DNA from 2 places in the Vibrio astriarenae genome. Region 1 is predicted to be linked to the other one. Evidence: riboswitches for the same ligand, from Rfam matches in the RefSeq annotation. Region 1 holds a riboswitch; the other holds the start of a gene.

Region 1 (7,851 bases):
GCTTGCCGAGTCGTTTGAGACGACTATTGAACTCTCTGGTGGTATTGCGGTTGTCGCCCCTATGGATGATGAAGGTGAAGAGGTCGTTTTCTCGGCCAATTTTGCTTGTCCTCACTGTGGCTACAGTATGCAAGAGCTTGAGCCACGTCTGTTCTCATTCAACAACCCTGCAGGTGCATGTGGCACATGTGATGGCCTTGGGGTACAGCAGTATTTTGACCCAGACCGAGTCATTGTCGATGATTCACTAAGCCTGGCTGAAGGAGCCATTCGCGGATGGGATCAAAAGAACTACTATTACTTCCAAATGCTGACCTCATTGGCGAGTCATTATGATTTCGATCTGAATGTCCCTTTCAAATCACTTTCGAAGCCGATGAAAGAGGTGATCCTCAAAGGCTCTGGTCGTACCGAAATCGAATTCCACTACGTTAATGATCGTGGCGACATTCGTGTAAAACGCCATCCTTTTGAAGGGATCCTCAACACGCTAGAGCGTCGCTACCGAGATACCGAATCAAACTCTGTACGAGAAGATCTGGCGAAGTATATCTCCACCAAATCTTGTTCGAGCTGTAATGGGACGCGTTTAAGAATCGAAGCTCGCAATGTGTTCATCAACGAAACCACACTGCCTGAAATCGTTGAATTGAGTATCGCTGATGCCCTTAATTTCTTTCAAACGCTGGAGCTTGAAGGCCAGCGAGCACAAATTGCCGACAAGGTGATGAAGGAGATCAATGACCGCTTGCACTTTCTTGTAAATGTCGGTTTAAACTACCTCAACCTATCACGCAGTGCAGAAACCTTATCGGGTGGTGAGGCGCAGCGTATTCGCCTAGCAAGCCAAATCGGTGCAGGACTTGTTGGTGTCATGTATGTGCTCGATGAGCCATCGATTGGTCTCCACCAGCGCGACAACGAACGCCTCTTGCAAACACTGACCCACTTGCGCGATCTTGGAAATACGGTACTGGTTGTTGAGCATGATGAAGATGCGATCCGCATGGCTGACCACGTGATTGATATTGGCCCTGGAGCGGGTGTGCATGGTGGCCAAGTCGTCGCGGAAGGTAAAGTGGATGACATACTTGCTAATCCGAACTCGTTAACCGGTCAGTACCTATCGGGTGAGAAAGCGATCATTGTCCCGAAAGAGCGTACGCCTATTGATCGCAAGAAAGTGGTTAAGCTTTCCGGCGCCTCAGGCAACAACCTAAAGGATGTGACCCTTACGCTTCCTGTTGGCCTATTTAGCTGTATTACTGGCGTTTCTGGCTCAGGTAAATCAACGCTCATCAATGATACTTTCTTTAAGATTGCGCATACCCAGCTTAACGGCGCGACAACTCAGGTGCCTTCCCCTTACAAGAACATTGAAGGGTTAGAGCACTTTGACAAGGTCATTGATATCGACCAAAGCCCTATCGGCCGTACCCCAAGATCAAACCCTGCAACTTACACTGGCATTTTCACGCCAATTCGAGAGCTCTTTGCTGGCACTCAAGAGGCCCGCTCTCGCGGCTATAAGCCGGGTCGCTTTAGCTTTAACGTGCGTGGCGGTCGCTGTGAAGCCTGTCAGGGTGATGGGGTAATTAAGGTTGAGATGCACTTCTTACCCGATGTTTATGTTCCTTGTGACGCGTGTAAGGGCAAGCGTTATAACCGCGAAACACTAGAGGTTCGCTACAAGGGTAAAACCATTGATGAAGTGTTAGAGATGACGGTAGAAGATGCTCATGACTTCTTTGAGCCTGTACCTGTCATTGCACGCAAGCTAAAAACACTGGTAGACGTAGGTCTGTCTTATATCCGTTTGGGGCAAGCCGCTACGACTCTCTCGGGTGGTGAGGCGCAACGTGTGAAGCTTGCTCGCGAGCTCTCAAAACGAGACACAGGTAAAACACTGTATATTTTGGATGAACCAACAACGGGTCTGCATTTCCACGATATTCAGCAACTGCTTACCGTCCTTCACCGATTACGTGACCACGGCAATACGGTTGTTGTCATCGAACACAACTTAGACGTGGTTAAAACCGCTGACTGGATCATCGATTTAGGACCTGAAGGCGGGCAAGGTGGTGGTCAAATCATTGCCGAAGGAACTCCAGAAGATGTGAGTGAAGTCGAAGGTTCTCATACTGCTCGGTTCTTGAAACCTATGTTAAAGTAGGCATATCAGATAGAATAACGAAACCAGCTGAATGCTGGTTTCTTCTTTTAAGGACAAAGAGTTAGATAAGCTATGGCCACAATTCATGTGAGTGGAACACAACTGGAACAGAGCAAACCCGTTATTCCTTTAAATCAGCCCTTTATCACCTGTCTAGCACTGGTTTTCTTACTGCTGATGCATGTTTTTATGCCTAATCCTGGCGGCTCAGGGTTAGCCCTCTCCTTCAACAATACCGTTTGGGCTGGTATGAGTTTGGCTATAGGGGTGGGATTATATCAAATCAGTACCAACCACTATCTGCGGTACAATAAGTTCACTGTTGGTCTGCTCATCGCATGTGGTCTTCTTACTATACCCATTTTATATCCAGCCGCTTATGCTGAAGGGGCAGCAACGCGCTTACTTGGCTTGTGGGCAGGATTTGTGTTTTTTGTTGTCCTTCAGCAATTTCGATTTAGCAACAAAGACAAACAGCGCATCTTAGAATACATCATTCTCGCCTGCCTGATTGAATCAGCCATCGGCTTTATGCAGTACTTCTTTTTAGAACCAGGTAACGGCTTAGGCTACAACACCGTTGCTAATCGCCCTTACGGCATCTTTCAGCAACCGAATGTAATGGCGAGCTTTCTTGCTACGGGCTTGGTCTTGTCTGGGTACTTGCTCGCTAGAAAAAACAACAAATACAGCTCGTTAGGTGATACCGCTATCCTTTACCTAACCCCGCTAATGACAACTCCGCTGTTAGTGGTTCTCTCATCGAGAACGGGTTGGTTGGCTGCTCTCATTGGGGTTGCCCTAATCATCCCTTACTTACTGCGCTTTTCCACTAAACGCCGTGCATTCACATGGATTGGCCTAGTGATCCTTGGTGTTGCGCTTGGGTTTAGCGCCGCTCAATCACAGCAAAAATCAGACTTTATTGGTCAAAAAGCCGATCTTGAAAGCCCGAGACGTTACACCTTTCCACAAGCGCTCGATATGCTGATTGAGAAGCCTTTCACTGGCTGGGGCTATGGTAACTTTGAATCAACCTACACTCTGTATACCGCCCGCCAGCATCAAATCAATAACAACTATCCTCCCGGTTTGCCCGCGATGGATCACCCCCACAACGAGACCCTCTTCTGGGGTGTAGAAGGCGGTATTGTCCCCTTGTTGGGCCTGATAGTAGCGGCTGTGCTCACACTCACTCGTATGGTTCAAGCCAAAAAAGGCACGCGACTAGCACTGTTAGCGCTATTTGTTCCGATACTGCTGCACTCCCAGCTCGAGTATCCATTTTATCACTCTGCGATACACTGGATTACCCTAATCGTTCTACTCTATTGGCTTGATCAGCGTGTGATCCGTACCAGCACTCTGCACTTCTCTGCCATTACCAAGAGCCTACTGCGTATAGCGAGTATCCTTATCCCAACACTGACGATCATGTACATGGCAAGTGCACTGCACTCTAACCATGTTCTAACACAATACGAACGCTCCAACCCCAAAGAGCCAGAGATCCTAGAGCGAGTATCGAACCCATTCGCATGGAAAGAGCGTTATGATTGGGATGTCTACGTTACCTATCTCGATATAGGCTTGCAGACCGGTGAAAAGGCTTATATTCAATCTTATATTGATTGGTCTCTTAATGTTATCCAGAACAAACCGCGACCAGCATTTTATAAAAACTTGGTGTTGGCACACCTGGGAATGGGTGATGAGTTGAAAGCGGCGCAGATACGCTCAGAGGGCGAATTTTTGTTCCCAAACACTGACTTTTCCACCATCACTTATGCTGGTCCCAGCAAGGCAGGTAGCACAGTCTCAAATGCGAATTCGGTGAGCTCTGAAAGGACAACGAGCGCAGCGAGTGAGTAATTAACAGTTGAATGGCGTAGACAATCACCTACGCCATTTTTTTATTCGATATTTTAAGCGCTTACTTGATTTTCTCTTCAAGTGCTTTCAAACACAGCGCCACATTTTGCTCAGAGGCACCATAGCCCATCAAACCAATGCGCCACGCCTTACCCGCAAGCGAGCCTAACCCTGCACCGATTTCAAGATTAAACACATTGAGAAGCTCGCTACGAACTTTCGCTTCGTCGATGCCCTGTGGAACATAAACGGCATTGAGCTGTGGGAGACGATAGGCCTCATCCACAACAAACTCAAACCCCAAAGACTCTAAACCTTGTTTTAATTTGTTATGCATCGCTTTATGACGCTGCCAAGCATTTTCTAACCCTTCGTTTTGCAGCAAAACGAGTGACTCATGCAATGCATATAAACTGTTTACTGGTGCAGTGTGGTGGTAACTGCGCTTGCCATCCCCACTCCAATAGCCCAGCACCAAGCTTTGATCTAGAAACCAGCTTTGGATAGGTGTCGACCGAGATTGAATCTTCTCAATCGCTGCTGGAGAAAAGGTCACAGGTGATAATCCAGGTACACACGATAAACATTTTTGGCTACCTGAATAGACTGCATCAAGCTGCCACTCATCGACTTTTAGTGGTACGCCACCTAATGAAGTCACCGTGTCAACAATCGTCAAAGCGCTATGACGCTTAGCCAGAGCTCCCAGGGCTTGTGCATCACTCAATGCCCCCGTTGACGTCTCTGCATGAACAAAGGCAAGCAGTTTGCAGTCTGGATGATCTGCAAAGGCTTGTTCTACTTTATCAACTGAAACAGGTTTACCCCACTCATCATCCACCAGAACGGCCTCACCGCCGACTCGAAGCACATTTTCACGCATGCGTTCACCAAAGACACCATTGCGACAAACAATGACTTTATCGCCAGGCTCGATCAAATTGACGAAGCACGCTTCCATGCCGGCACTGCCAGGAGCAGAAACTGCAATCGTGAACTCGTTTTGTGTTTGGAAAGCATATTTTAGAAGCGACTTAACCTCATCCATCATATTAATAAACAATGGATCTAGGTGACCAATGGTTGGTCTACTCATCGCTTGAAGAACTTGTGGGGAGATATCCGATGGACCAGGGCCCATCAATACACGTCTTGGGGGAAAAAAGCTTTGGATAGACATTCATCACTCCGTTATATCGTTGTTGTTATTCCATCTCTGCTACCCAAACTAAATTTATCAGTTGAGTAACTTTCGCTATTGGGCTCTTAATTATAGAGGTAGTACCACTCCTTAAGAGACTAAATGGTAAAACTGTTGCCAAGCTCAAATATTCATTGACATTTTTATACTAAAGCCGTTCAATGATTACACAATAACAGAAGAGGAGCGCTGCCCAGGCAGGTGTAATAGTGGAATCGCAGTTCCAATACTATTCACTCAGGGGGAGTAGCGCCGAGATGGGAGCACAATGCGATACACTCCTGTCGGTTGAATGGGCTGAATCCCTTCAACTGTCATCAGCACGGCCTGATGATGAGCTTCTGAGGTAATTTCACTTTCATATCACCTCTGAATGCTCACTCCTCTTCAAACACACTGGATGTATTAATTTTTGAAGTATCAGGAGTACTACCGTGAGCACATTCAATGTCGCTAAGTTTGGCGGAACAAGTGTCGCTAATTTTGAAGCAATGAGCCGTTGTGCCTCTATTATCGAGAGCCACCCATCAACCCGCCTAGTGGTCAGCAGTGCTTGCTCTGGTGTCACAAACTTGTTAGTTGAACTAGCAAACGGCGTACAAGACCAAGAGCAACGCACGTCAGTACTACAGCAACTGGCTGATATTCACGAAGCGATTCTATCTAAACTAGAAAATGGTGCAGAAGCGGCTAGTGAGGTGTACGCCATTCTTGATACCGTCACCAGCTTGGCAGAGGCGGCGTCTATTCAATCGAGTACAAAACTCACCGACCATCTTGTTGCCTGTGGTGAGCTGATGTCGACACATATCCTCGCTCAACTGATGCGCGAACGTGGTATCAACGCCACTCGTTTCGATATACGTGATGTGCTCAAGACGGACAGTCAATTTGGTCGCGCTGAACCGGATCTCGAAGAGACAGCACAACAAGCACAAGCGCTACTGGTTCCGCTTTGCAAAGAACAAGTGGTTGTTACACAGGGCTTCATTGGCTCAAATCAAGACGGCGATACCACAACACTAGGCCGTGGTGGTAGTGATTATAGTGCCGCGCTTATCGCAGAGGCTGTACAGGCTTCCGGCCTAGAAATTTGGACCGATGTCCCGGGTATCTATACGACTGACCCGCGAATCGCGCCAAAAGCGGCACCAATCTCTGAGATAAGCTTTAGTGAAGCCTCAGAAATGGCAAATTTTGGCGCAAAGATCCTTCACCCTTCTACGCTCGTGCCTGCCCTCAGACACGACATTCCTGTTTTTGTTGGATCTTCACGCGAGCCTGAAAAAGGGGGAACTTGGATTCGCCATCATGCGGAAACATCGCCTCTGTACCGTGCGCTAGCACTTCGCAATAATCAAACCATGGTAACTCTGCGCAGTGCCAAAATGTTCCACGCTTATGGCTTTTTAGCAAAGGTGTTTGAGATCCTGGCTAAACATAAGATCTCTGTCGATCTTATTACGACATCAGAGATCAGTGTATCACTCACCCTTGATCAAACAGATACCAGTGGTGGCGCACCTCAGCTTCCACAGGCGGTGCGTGAAGAGCTGGAAGAGCTTTGTCATGTTGAAGTTGAACACAACCTAAGTGTTGTCGCTCTTATTGGCAATAATATGAGCTCGTCAAAAGGCTCAGCGAAGCAAGTCTTTGGGACGCTAGAAGATTTCAACTTACGCATGATTTGTTACGGTGCTAGCCAACATAACTTATGCTTCCTTCTGCATGAATCTGTAGCCAAACAGGCAATACAGCGTTTACACCAAGAGCTGTTTGAACAGTAATTTTTCTCGGTAGCAAAACAAAGCCCCTCATCGAGAGGGGCTTTCTAGTTAGGCTTAATCAATTAACCATTAATGTTAGGACCTAGCCACTTTTCGGCTTCTAGCTGATCCCAACCTTTACGATCTGCATAGCTTGCTACCTGATCGGGTTGTATTTGAGCGATAGCAAAGTAGCGCGAGTCAGGGTGTGAAAAATACCATCCTGAAACCGATGCTCCTGGCCACATCGCGTAACTGCTCGTAAGTGACATCCCAATCGTCTCTTCTACATTAAGTAGGTCCCACAAACTGCCCTTTTCAGTATGCTCTGGACACGCTGGATAGCCTGGTGCTGGACGAATACCTTGATAGTTCTCACGAATCAGGTCCTCGTTACTGAGCTGCTCTTGCGGCGAATAACCCCAAATGTCTTTTCGTACGCGCTCATGAAGGTATTCTGCAAAAGCCTCAGCAAGACGGTCTGCTACCGCTTGAATCATGATCGCGTTGTAATCATCACCCTGCGCTTTGAACTCGTCCGCTAACTCACGCTCTCCAATGCCACCTGTAACCGCAAAGCCACCAATCCAGTCTTTCTTACCACTGCCTTTTGGCGCAATATAGTCTGACAGACAGTAGTTAAAGCCTTTCGGCTTCTCGGTTTGTTGACGTAGGTTATGCAGAACCTTAGCGACTTGCGTGCGAGACTCATCGGTATAAACTTCAATATCATCATCGACACTGGCTGCAGGGAATAAACCACACATACCGCGAACTTTAAGCAGCTGTTCCGCTTCAATTCTGTCTAGCCACTCGTTAGCATCGGCGAACAATCG
Region 2 (7,851 bases), 1.4 Mb from region 1:
AAAAGGGGCTGGATATCGATATTGATGACGCCCGAGAACGTGTCTATGGCATGACTTATGATGAATGGAAGCGTGATCATCAACTGCCAGCAACACCGGAGCAACTTGCCGCGTTTGAAGCTCGAAACGCTAAAAAATAGGGAAAAATGCAGCTAAATGGCTGCATTTTTTACTAAAGTTCTTTCATTACTTAGGCTGTGCATCTATGCACTGACCGTGCACTGCTTGTCCCTCAGGAGCCATCAGATAGAGGTAGAGCGGCATAATATCGAGTGGTGTTTTCAGTAAATCGGCGTCTTCTGCGGGGAAAGCCGCGGCACGCATTGAGGTGCGGGTACCGCCAGGGTTGATGGCATTGACACGGATTGGAGAATCACTGCATTCATCGGCTAACACCTGCATCATACCCTCGGTGGCGAACTTTGAAATGGAGTAAGTGCCCCAAAACGCGCGACCTTGGTGACCAACGGTCGAAGAGGTGAATACAATGCGTGCATCGTCACTTTTCTTCAGTAAGGGCAGTAGTGCTTGTGTCATCAAAAACGTTGCCTTTACGTTGACTTGCATCACTTCATCAAACATCTTTTCTTCAATTTGGTCAAACGGACTAATCACGCCAAGCGCACCCGCATTGTGGAGCACACCATCGAGTTTGCCAAACTGACCTTCGATGGTCTCGACCATATCCGTATAGTGCTGTTTTGTTGCTCCCATCATATCTAATGGAATGATGGCAGGTTGCGGGTATCCGGCACTTTCAATTTCATCGTAAGTCTGCTCAAGTTTTTTAACCGTACGACCCAGCAGTATCACTGTCGCGCCATGTTGAGCATAACTGATGGCCGCTTGTTTACCGATTCCAGCTCCGGCGCCGGTGACTAAAATGATTTTGCCTTCAAGGGCATGAGATGAAACAGAATATTCCACGATGACATTCCTTTTTAATCTAGAATCGAGAGGGGACTATTGGTACTTTTGTCAACTACCCTCGGATTGCCAGTTGTCTTTGTTTTGATGTGAACAGTACAATAGCCTGTCTATAAACAAGAAAACAATATCAGTTCTCAGATAAATTGAACGAGATAGCGTTATTTATTATCAAAGTAAGTGGGCTGCTGGTTTTGCGTACAATGCGCCGTATCTCGTGACACTGAGTAAATTGGAAACAAGAGGGAATAACATTGGAATTTTTGTTGGATTACGGGCTGTTTCTCGCAAAGATAGCGACAGTCGTCGTGGCAATCGTTGCGATTTTGGTGATAGCGAAGGCTGTTGGCAGTAAGCAAGGTGGAGCCAAAGGAGAGTTGGAAGTGACTGATCTCAGCCAGGCTTACAAGCAAAATATTGAGCAACTAGAGCATCACTTGCATGATGAGGCGTTTATTAAGGCACGTGATAAAGCAGAAAAAAAAGCTGAAAAAGAGAAAACAAAGGCGCGCGAAAAAGAGATCAAGCAAGCTGATAAAGCCAATGAGCTAGATAGTAAGCGAGAGCCCCATCTGTTTGTGTTGGATTTTAACGGCAGTATTGACGCTAAAGAGGTGGCTTCATTAAGAGAAGAGATCACTTCTGTCTTGTCAGTTGCTCGAGAAGGGGATGAGGTATTAGTTCGTTTAGAATCGGGCGGTGGCATGGTACACGCGTATGGTCTAGCTTCTTCACAATTAGATAGAATTAAAGCGGCTGGGCTGCCTCTTACTATTGCCGTTGATAAAGTTGCCGCGAGCGGTGGTTATATGATGGCATGTATTGCTGATAAGATCGTCTCTGCGCCTTTTGCCATTGTTGGGTCGATTGGTGTTATCGCACAGCTACCAAACTTTAATAAGGTGCTAAAGAAGTACGATATAGAGTATGAGCAATTAACGGCAGGTGAATATAAGCGAACGTTAACTATGTTTGGTGAAAACACAGATAAAGCTCGTGATAAGTTTAAACAAGAGTTGGAAGAAACACACGGTCTGTTTAAAGACTTTATTCGCGCTCGCAGGCCTGAATTAGACTTGGACTCGGTAGCGACGGGTGAACATTGGTTCGGTACGACCGCACATGAGAAAGGTTTAGTTGATGAGATTAATACCTCTGATGACCTTATTGTTGCCGCTTGCAAAGAAAAAACGGTATTGAATGTTCGCTATGTTCAGAAAAAGAAAATTACTGATAAATTAGCAGGGGTTGCAGGTGATGCGGCTGAAAACGTTTTCCTTCGGCTAATTCAACGCGGTCAAAAGCCAATTGTCTAGATGACCTTTGTCATTTAATTGTAAGAAGTGATATGGTCAATATATTGGCAGTGTCATTGGACTAAGTGTGATAATGAAGGTATTTGCTTATCACTGATATTAAAAAAGGGCTCCGCGTGGAGCCCTTTTTCGAAATTGCACAACATTAGATTGCGAAATCTTCTAGAGATTTACCTTCATCAAGCGCAGCTTGAATAACAGAAGGTGTGCGGCCTTGGCCTGTCCATGTTTTCTCTTCGCCGCTTACATCAACATATTTGTATTTTGCAGGGCGTGGTGCGCGTTTAGCTTTAGGTTTCGCTTTACCTGTTTCACCAGATAGAGCTGAAATTAGTGCTTCAACGTCGATACCGTCTTTAGAAATTTGAGCAGCGATAGCAGCAAGTTTCGCTTCTTGTTCCGCTTTAGCAGCTTGTTCCGCTTCAGCAGCTTCACGGCGCTCGTCTGTTACGATAGTTAGTTTTTCTAAGGCTTCTTCAAGTTGCTCTAGAGTTAGCTCACGAGCAAATGCACGAAGGCTACGGATATTTAATAGTGTTTTTGTTAGTTCCGACATGACTCTTCCCATTTAATTAATTAAGTCAACGTGAAATATGATATACCCAATATTCCAGTATGACAATAATCTTAAAGTAGATAAACGTAATTAACGTAAATTAAATGACTTATTGTGAACAATTAAACTAGTCAAAGCGCGACATGTTTTATTAATAGAATAAATACTTTAACCAAAATTGACTATCAATATGGGAGTCACTGGTGGGGGGCTGAGAGCATATATACCCTATGCCATTTAATCCGCATGCTGCTCACCTAACCTATCGTGATTGATATAGTGGTTTAAATGTAGATTGAGAATTTGAAAGATAAGAATGTACGTAGATTAACAATAGCGAATAGTTACGTTAATTATCTAGGGTACATGTCACAAAAAATGCTCAAAAAAGGTAAAATTGTCAACGTTTCGACTTGCTTGTTGGCATCAAGTCGAAATCATTGAGGAGGTACCGTAGTTTAGATTGCTTTTTCTATTGTTCCAGTTCCAAGGTTATTCTAATCATCTTCCTGTTTCAAAAAACAAGCGAACAATAAATGAGCAACTAATTGTAGCCTCGACACCGCTCTCAAGAAAAGTGGTGGAATAATGTGTTGCAAATCAAATTCTCATAAGTAGAATGGCCCGTACCTAATGCTCAAGCAGAGTTAATGTGTTGTGAAACAATGTTTACAACATGTTTTGTTTTGAATTGAGCGGTAGAGGCGCGATATCTGATGAGTAGCGTTTATTGGGGTGATACCAATGAATAGACGTGAAAGGCTCTGTCGCCGAAGTAAACCAGGCATATCAACGCCGGCTTGCTGGGGTTGCTTTCGAATAGGAGCAACACTGCCATAGTCTATACTCACTAAAGTGGTGAGGTAGGTATTACTATGGAGCGCTACTGTAGGGTTGGGTGAGGCATTCGCACACCTTTCTTTATCTGATAAGTACTTAACATTCATTAAGTGCACTTATCGCTGCAGTAGATCTCTAACCACATAAATAAAATTAATTTGGTTTTTGAAGATCATGAATTTAATCGATTTTGCATCATCACCGATTTCTTTGTTGCCCCCGCTGGTGGCACTCACATTAGCGATCATTACACGTCGCGTTTTGGTCTCACTTGGTGTTGGTATCGTACTCGGTGCAGTACTGCTGAATGACTACTCGTTCTCTGCTGCCGCAGGCTACGTTGGCTCAGTGGTTTCTGGCGTCTTTATTGAAGATGGCGGTATCAATGAGTGGAACATGAGCATCGTTGGTTTCCTAGTGTTACTGGGTATGATGACGGCACTCTTAACACTATCTGGCGGTACACGCGCTTTTGCTGAATGGGCTCAATCTCGAGTTAAGAGCAAGCGTGGTTCGAAGCTACTGGCTGCATTCCTAGGCGTATTCATTTTTATTGACGACTATTTTAACAGCCTAGCAGTAGGTGCGATCTCTCGTCCTGTTACTGACCGCTACTACGTGTCGCGCTCAAAGCTCGCTTATATCCTTGACTCTACAGCGGCGCCAATGTGTGTTCTTATGCCAGCGTCAAGCTGGGGTGCATACATCATGACGATCGTTGCGGGCATCTTGGTTTCACACGGTGTTACCGAATACTCGGCAATTGGTGCGTACGTTCGCATGATTCCAATGAACTTCTATGCTGTGTTTGCTCTATTGATGGTCTTCGCGGTTGTATGGTTCCAGTTGGATGTTGGTCAAATGCGCAAGCATGAGATTGAAGCGTCTCAAGGCCATGGCTTTGAAAACGACAAATCTGATGATGAGAAAGCGGCTCACGAAATTAATGAAGAGCTAGATATTAAAGAGAGTGAAGGCGGTAAAGTTTCTGACCTAGTTCTCCCTATTGTGTCACTTATTGCCGCTACGGTGGTTGCGATGCTGTACACGGGTGGTGCCGCACTTGCTGATGAAGGCGAAGCGTTTAGTCTGCTGGGCGCGTTTGAAAACACAGATGTTGGTCGCTCTCTTATCTATGGTGGTGTTGTCGGCCTAGCGGTTGCTCTATTCACAGTTATCAAACAAGGTCTTCCAGCAGCAGATATCTCACGCACGCTTTGGATTGGCGCAAAATCAATGTTTGGCGCAATTCTAATTCTTGTGTTTGCTTGGTCAATTGGTAGCGTGATCGGTGACATGAACACTGGTAAATACCTATCGACTCTAGCTGAAGGTAATATCGGTGCACATTGGCTACCTGTTATTCTATTCCTACTCGCGGGTTTGATGGCATTCTCGACAGGTACATCTTGGGGCACGTTCGGTATCATGCTCCCTATCGCTGGTGATATGGCGGCAGCGACTGATATTGCATTGATGCTTCCAATGTTGAGTGCTGTTCTTGCTGGCTCTGTCTTTGGTGACCACTGTTCTCCAATTTCAGATACTACGATCCTGTCTTCGACAGGTGCACGTTGTAACCACATCGACCACGTGGCGACTCAGCTACCATACGCACTATCAGTTGCACTGATTTCGTGTGTAGGCTACATCGCACTTGGCTTTACATCCTCTGTCGCGATGGCGTTTGTTGCATCAGCCGTGACATTTATTGTTGTGTGTTTCGTGCTTTCAACATTATCAAAATCAAAGATGGCGAGCTGTGCGAAAGCTTAATGCGTTACTTTGATTGATTAAATAGACGCCAGCTGACTTGTTGTCAGCTGGCGTTTTTTTGTGCCTGATGCTCCATAAGCCGTGCTTTTAAATAGTCGATAAATAACTTGGTTCGGGTGTGTTCCCGATCAAGATTAGGGTAGTAGGCATAGATAGTCAGCTCTTCTGCCATAATGTCAGGCAGTAATCGAATGAGTTGGCCGGATTCGACCTCAGGTTCAATCATGAACTCGCTAACGATCATAATCCCCATCCCTGACTTACCCGCATAAAATAAAGCTTCTGGATTGGTAGTAGAGAAGTTACCGCTAACGGTAATGCGTTTGCTGTTTGATACGCGATATTCTCTTTCTGGCTTTTCCCCCCAAATTAATACGTTATGATCGGCAAGTTCTTCGACACAAGTCGGTGTACCATGCTTTTTGATATAGCTCGGCGCTGCATAGAAAGCAATTTTTCGCTCGAGTAGTGGAATTTGCTTAACACTGAGTGAGTTGAGCTGTTCTAATTCACGTGAAATGAAGACATCGAGATTCATCTCTGGAAGTTGACCTGGTGTCGTCGTGGTAAGTTGAACTTGTATGTCTGGATAAAGCTCTAGAAAATCTTGCAAATACTTAACTAAGAACTTAGAACCAACCGCAACGGTTGCACCGACTCGGAGCAGACCTTTGGGTGAGCCTGAAATAGAGCGTGTATCGTCAATAATGGTTTGCCACCGCGCTAGTGACTCAACGCAGCCTTGATAGAAAAGCGTTCCAGCTTCTGTTTGAGACATTGAACGCGTGGTTCGCTTTAATAACTGCGTGCCAACACGGCTCTCGAGCCAGTGGATGCGCTTGCTCACTGCTGAGCTTGTGGTGTGCAACCTACGGGCCGCTCCATTGAAGCTCCCTTCCTCAATCACAGTGACATAAGTATTCACGCATTCTAACCAATCCATCTCGCTCCTCAATTGTTTCCTGTTAAGACGTAATCTATTTCCATAATGGCTAGTTATCACTTGAAGGGCAATAATATAAACTCACAATCATGAATTTAAAGACGACTTCCTTTAACAAAACGCCACTTATTCTGGCAATGATGATCATCGCTACTGGACAAGTAGGGGTGAGTATTTACTTACCCTCACTTCCTTTAATGAGCGAATCACTTGGTGTAGATTCCACCCAGATTCAGCTAGTTGTCACCTTATTCTTGATTGGATTTGGTGGTTCTCAGCTATTTTATGGACCGCTTTCAGATGCCATTGGGCGAAGACCTGTGTTTTTGCTCGGTCAAAGCGTTTACTTATTTGGGACGGTTCTCTGTTTTATATTTACCGACAGTTACACTGCGTTGATTACGGGTCGCTTACTGCAAGGCTTAGGGGCGGGTAGTGCGTCTGTACTGAGTCGCAGCGTTTTACGAGATAGCTATGATGGTCCGAACTTAACCAAAGCGCTTTCGTATATGTCAGTGACGGCCTCCATTCTTCCAATAATCGCTCCAGTATTTGGTGGCTGGATAGCCCACCACCTTGGGTGGCAGTCAGTATTTAGTTTTGTCCTAGTTTATCTTATTGCGATATTTACTATTGGTTGGAGAGTCTTGCCAGAAACATTGCCTTACTCGCCCAGCAAGTTCGAACCAAGGAAAATAGTCGGTACTTACATAAAGCTGCTCGGTAATTGGCAGGTGATTCAAAGTGCAAGCTATAACTGGGTCACGTATTTAGGGGCGGTGGTGACCTTAAGTTTGTTGCCATTCCTGATGCAAAAACAGCTTGGGATGTCGGCTGCCGATTACGGCACTATCATGTTAATCCCTTCATTCAGCCTCCTAATAGGGACAGTCTGTTTAAACCTAATGAGCAAGCGGCTTTCACAAATGCAGATTTTGTTTTTGTCGATGTTAATTATTTCAGCTTCCGGGCTGGGTTTGCTATTGGCTGAGTTTAATACCGCTACTTTGGTTATCGCCTTTTCTGGTTATGCATTTGCTCAAGGAATTTCGTTTCCGATTTCTATCGCTATGCTGCTTGCTCCGCATAAGAAACAAGTGGGCTCGGTCTCTGCATTATCGGGTTCTGTTCAGATGATTTTAGCCGGGGCTGCTGGTGGTTTCTTAATCGAGCATTGGGTATCTGACCAACAATCGTTGGGTTATTACTATTTGGTCAGTGCTATCGTTATGGCAGCAATGTCCTTGGTTGTTCCATTAAAAAAGCGACTGAAGAGAACGGGATTAATTCTATCTGGTGATGAGAATTAACAAGAAATGATGGGTGTTTTACGTGCTTGTTAATTCGCTTTGAAGCATGAGTAAAAGTTTAAGATTTTCATAGGAACAGTAATGGATAGCGGTTAAAATCGCGCGTTTTTTTTAAATGGCGTACCGACATGACAATTCTTAATCTACTTCAGCTCGGCCTAACATTAGGCGGTTTAATTTTCA

Evidence for each region. A riboswitch is a leader RNA that binds a small molecule or an ion and turns the genes downstream of it on or off. The one in region 1 is predicted to bind lysine.
Region 2: another riboswitch for lysine. It lies ahead of GT360_RS04935 (Na+/H+ antiporter NhaC family protein); the one in region 1 lies ahead of lysC (lysine-sensitive aspartokinase 3).

The regions. Positions count from the first base shown of each region.
Region 1 covers NZ_CP047475.1:2,740,073-2,747,923, forward strand. Annotated here, with positions in the region: gene uvrA (excinuclease ABC subunit UvrA) at 1-2,176, shown strand, start outside; gene GT360_RS12715 (PglL family O-oligosaccharyltransferase) at 2,249-4,048, shown strand; gene GT360_RS12720 (pyridoxal-phosphate-dependent aminotransferase family protein) at 4,110-5,228, opposite strand; lysine riboswitch at 5,421-5,598, shown strand; gene lysC (lysine-sensitive aspartokinase 3) at 5,684-7,036, shown strand; gene metH (methionine synthase) at 7,099-7,851, opposite strand, start outside.
Region 2 covers NZ_CP047475.1:1,018,691-1,026,541, forward strand. Annotated here, with positions in the region: gene GT360_RS04915 (DUF1244 domain-containing protein) at 1-140, shown strand, start outside; gene GT360_RS04920 (YciK family oxidoreductase) at 187-927, opposite strand; gene sohB (protease SohB) at 1,182-2,243, shown strand; gene GT360_RS04930 (H-NS family histone-like protein) at 2,389-2,799, opposite strand; lysine riboswitch at 3,491-3,693, shown strand; gene GT360_RS04935 (Na+/H+ antiporter NhaC family protein) at 3,814-5,415, shown strand; gene GT360_RS04940 (LysR family transcriptional regulator) at 5,459-6,358, opposite strand; gene GT360_RS04945 (multidrug effflux MFS transporter) at 6,448-7,668, shown strand; gene GT360_RS04950 (sulfite exporter TauE/SafE family protein) at 7,797-7,851, shown strand, end outside.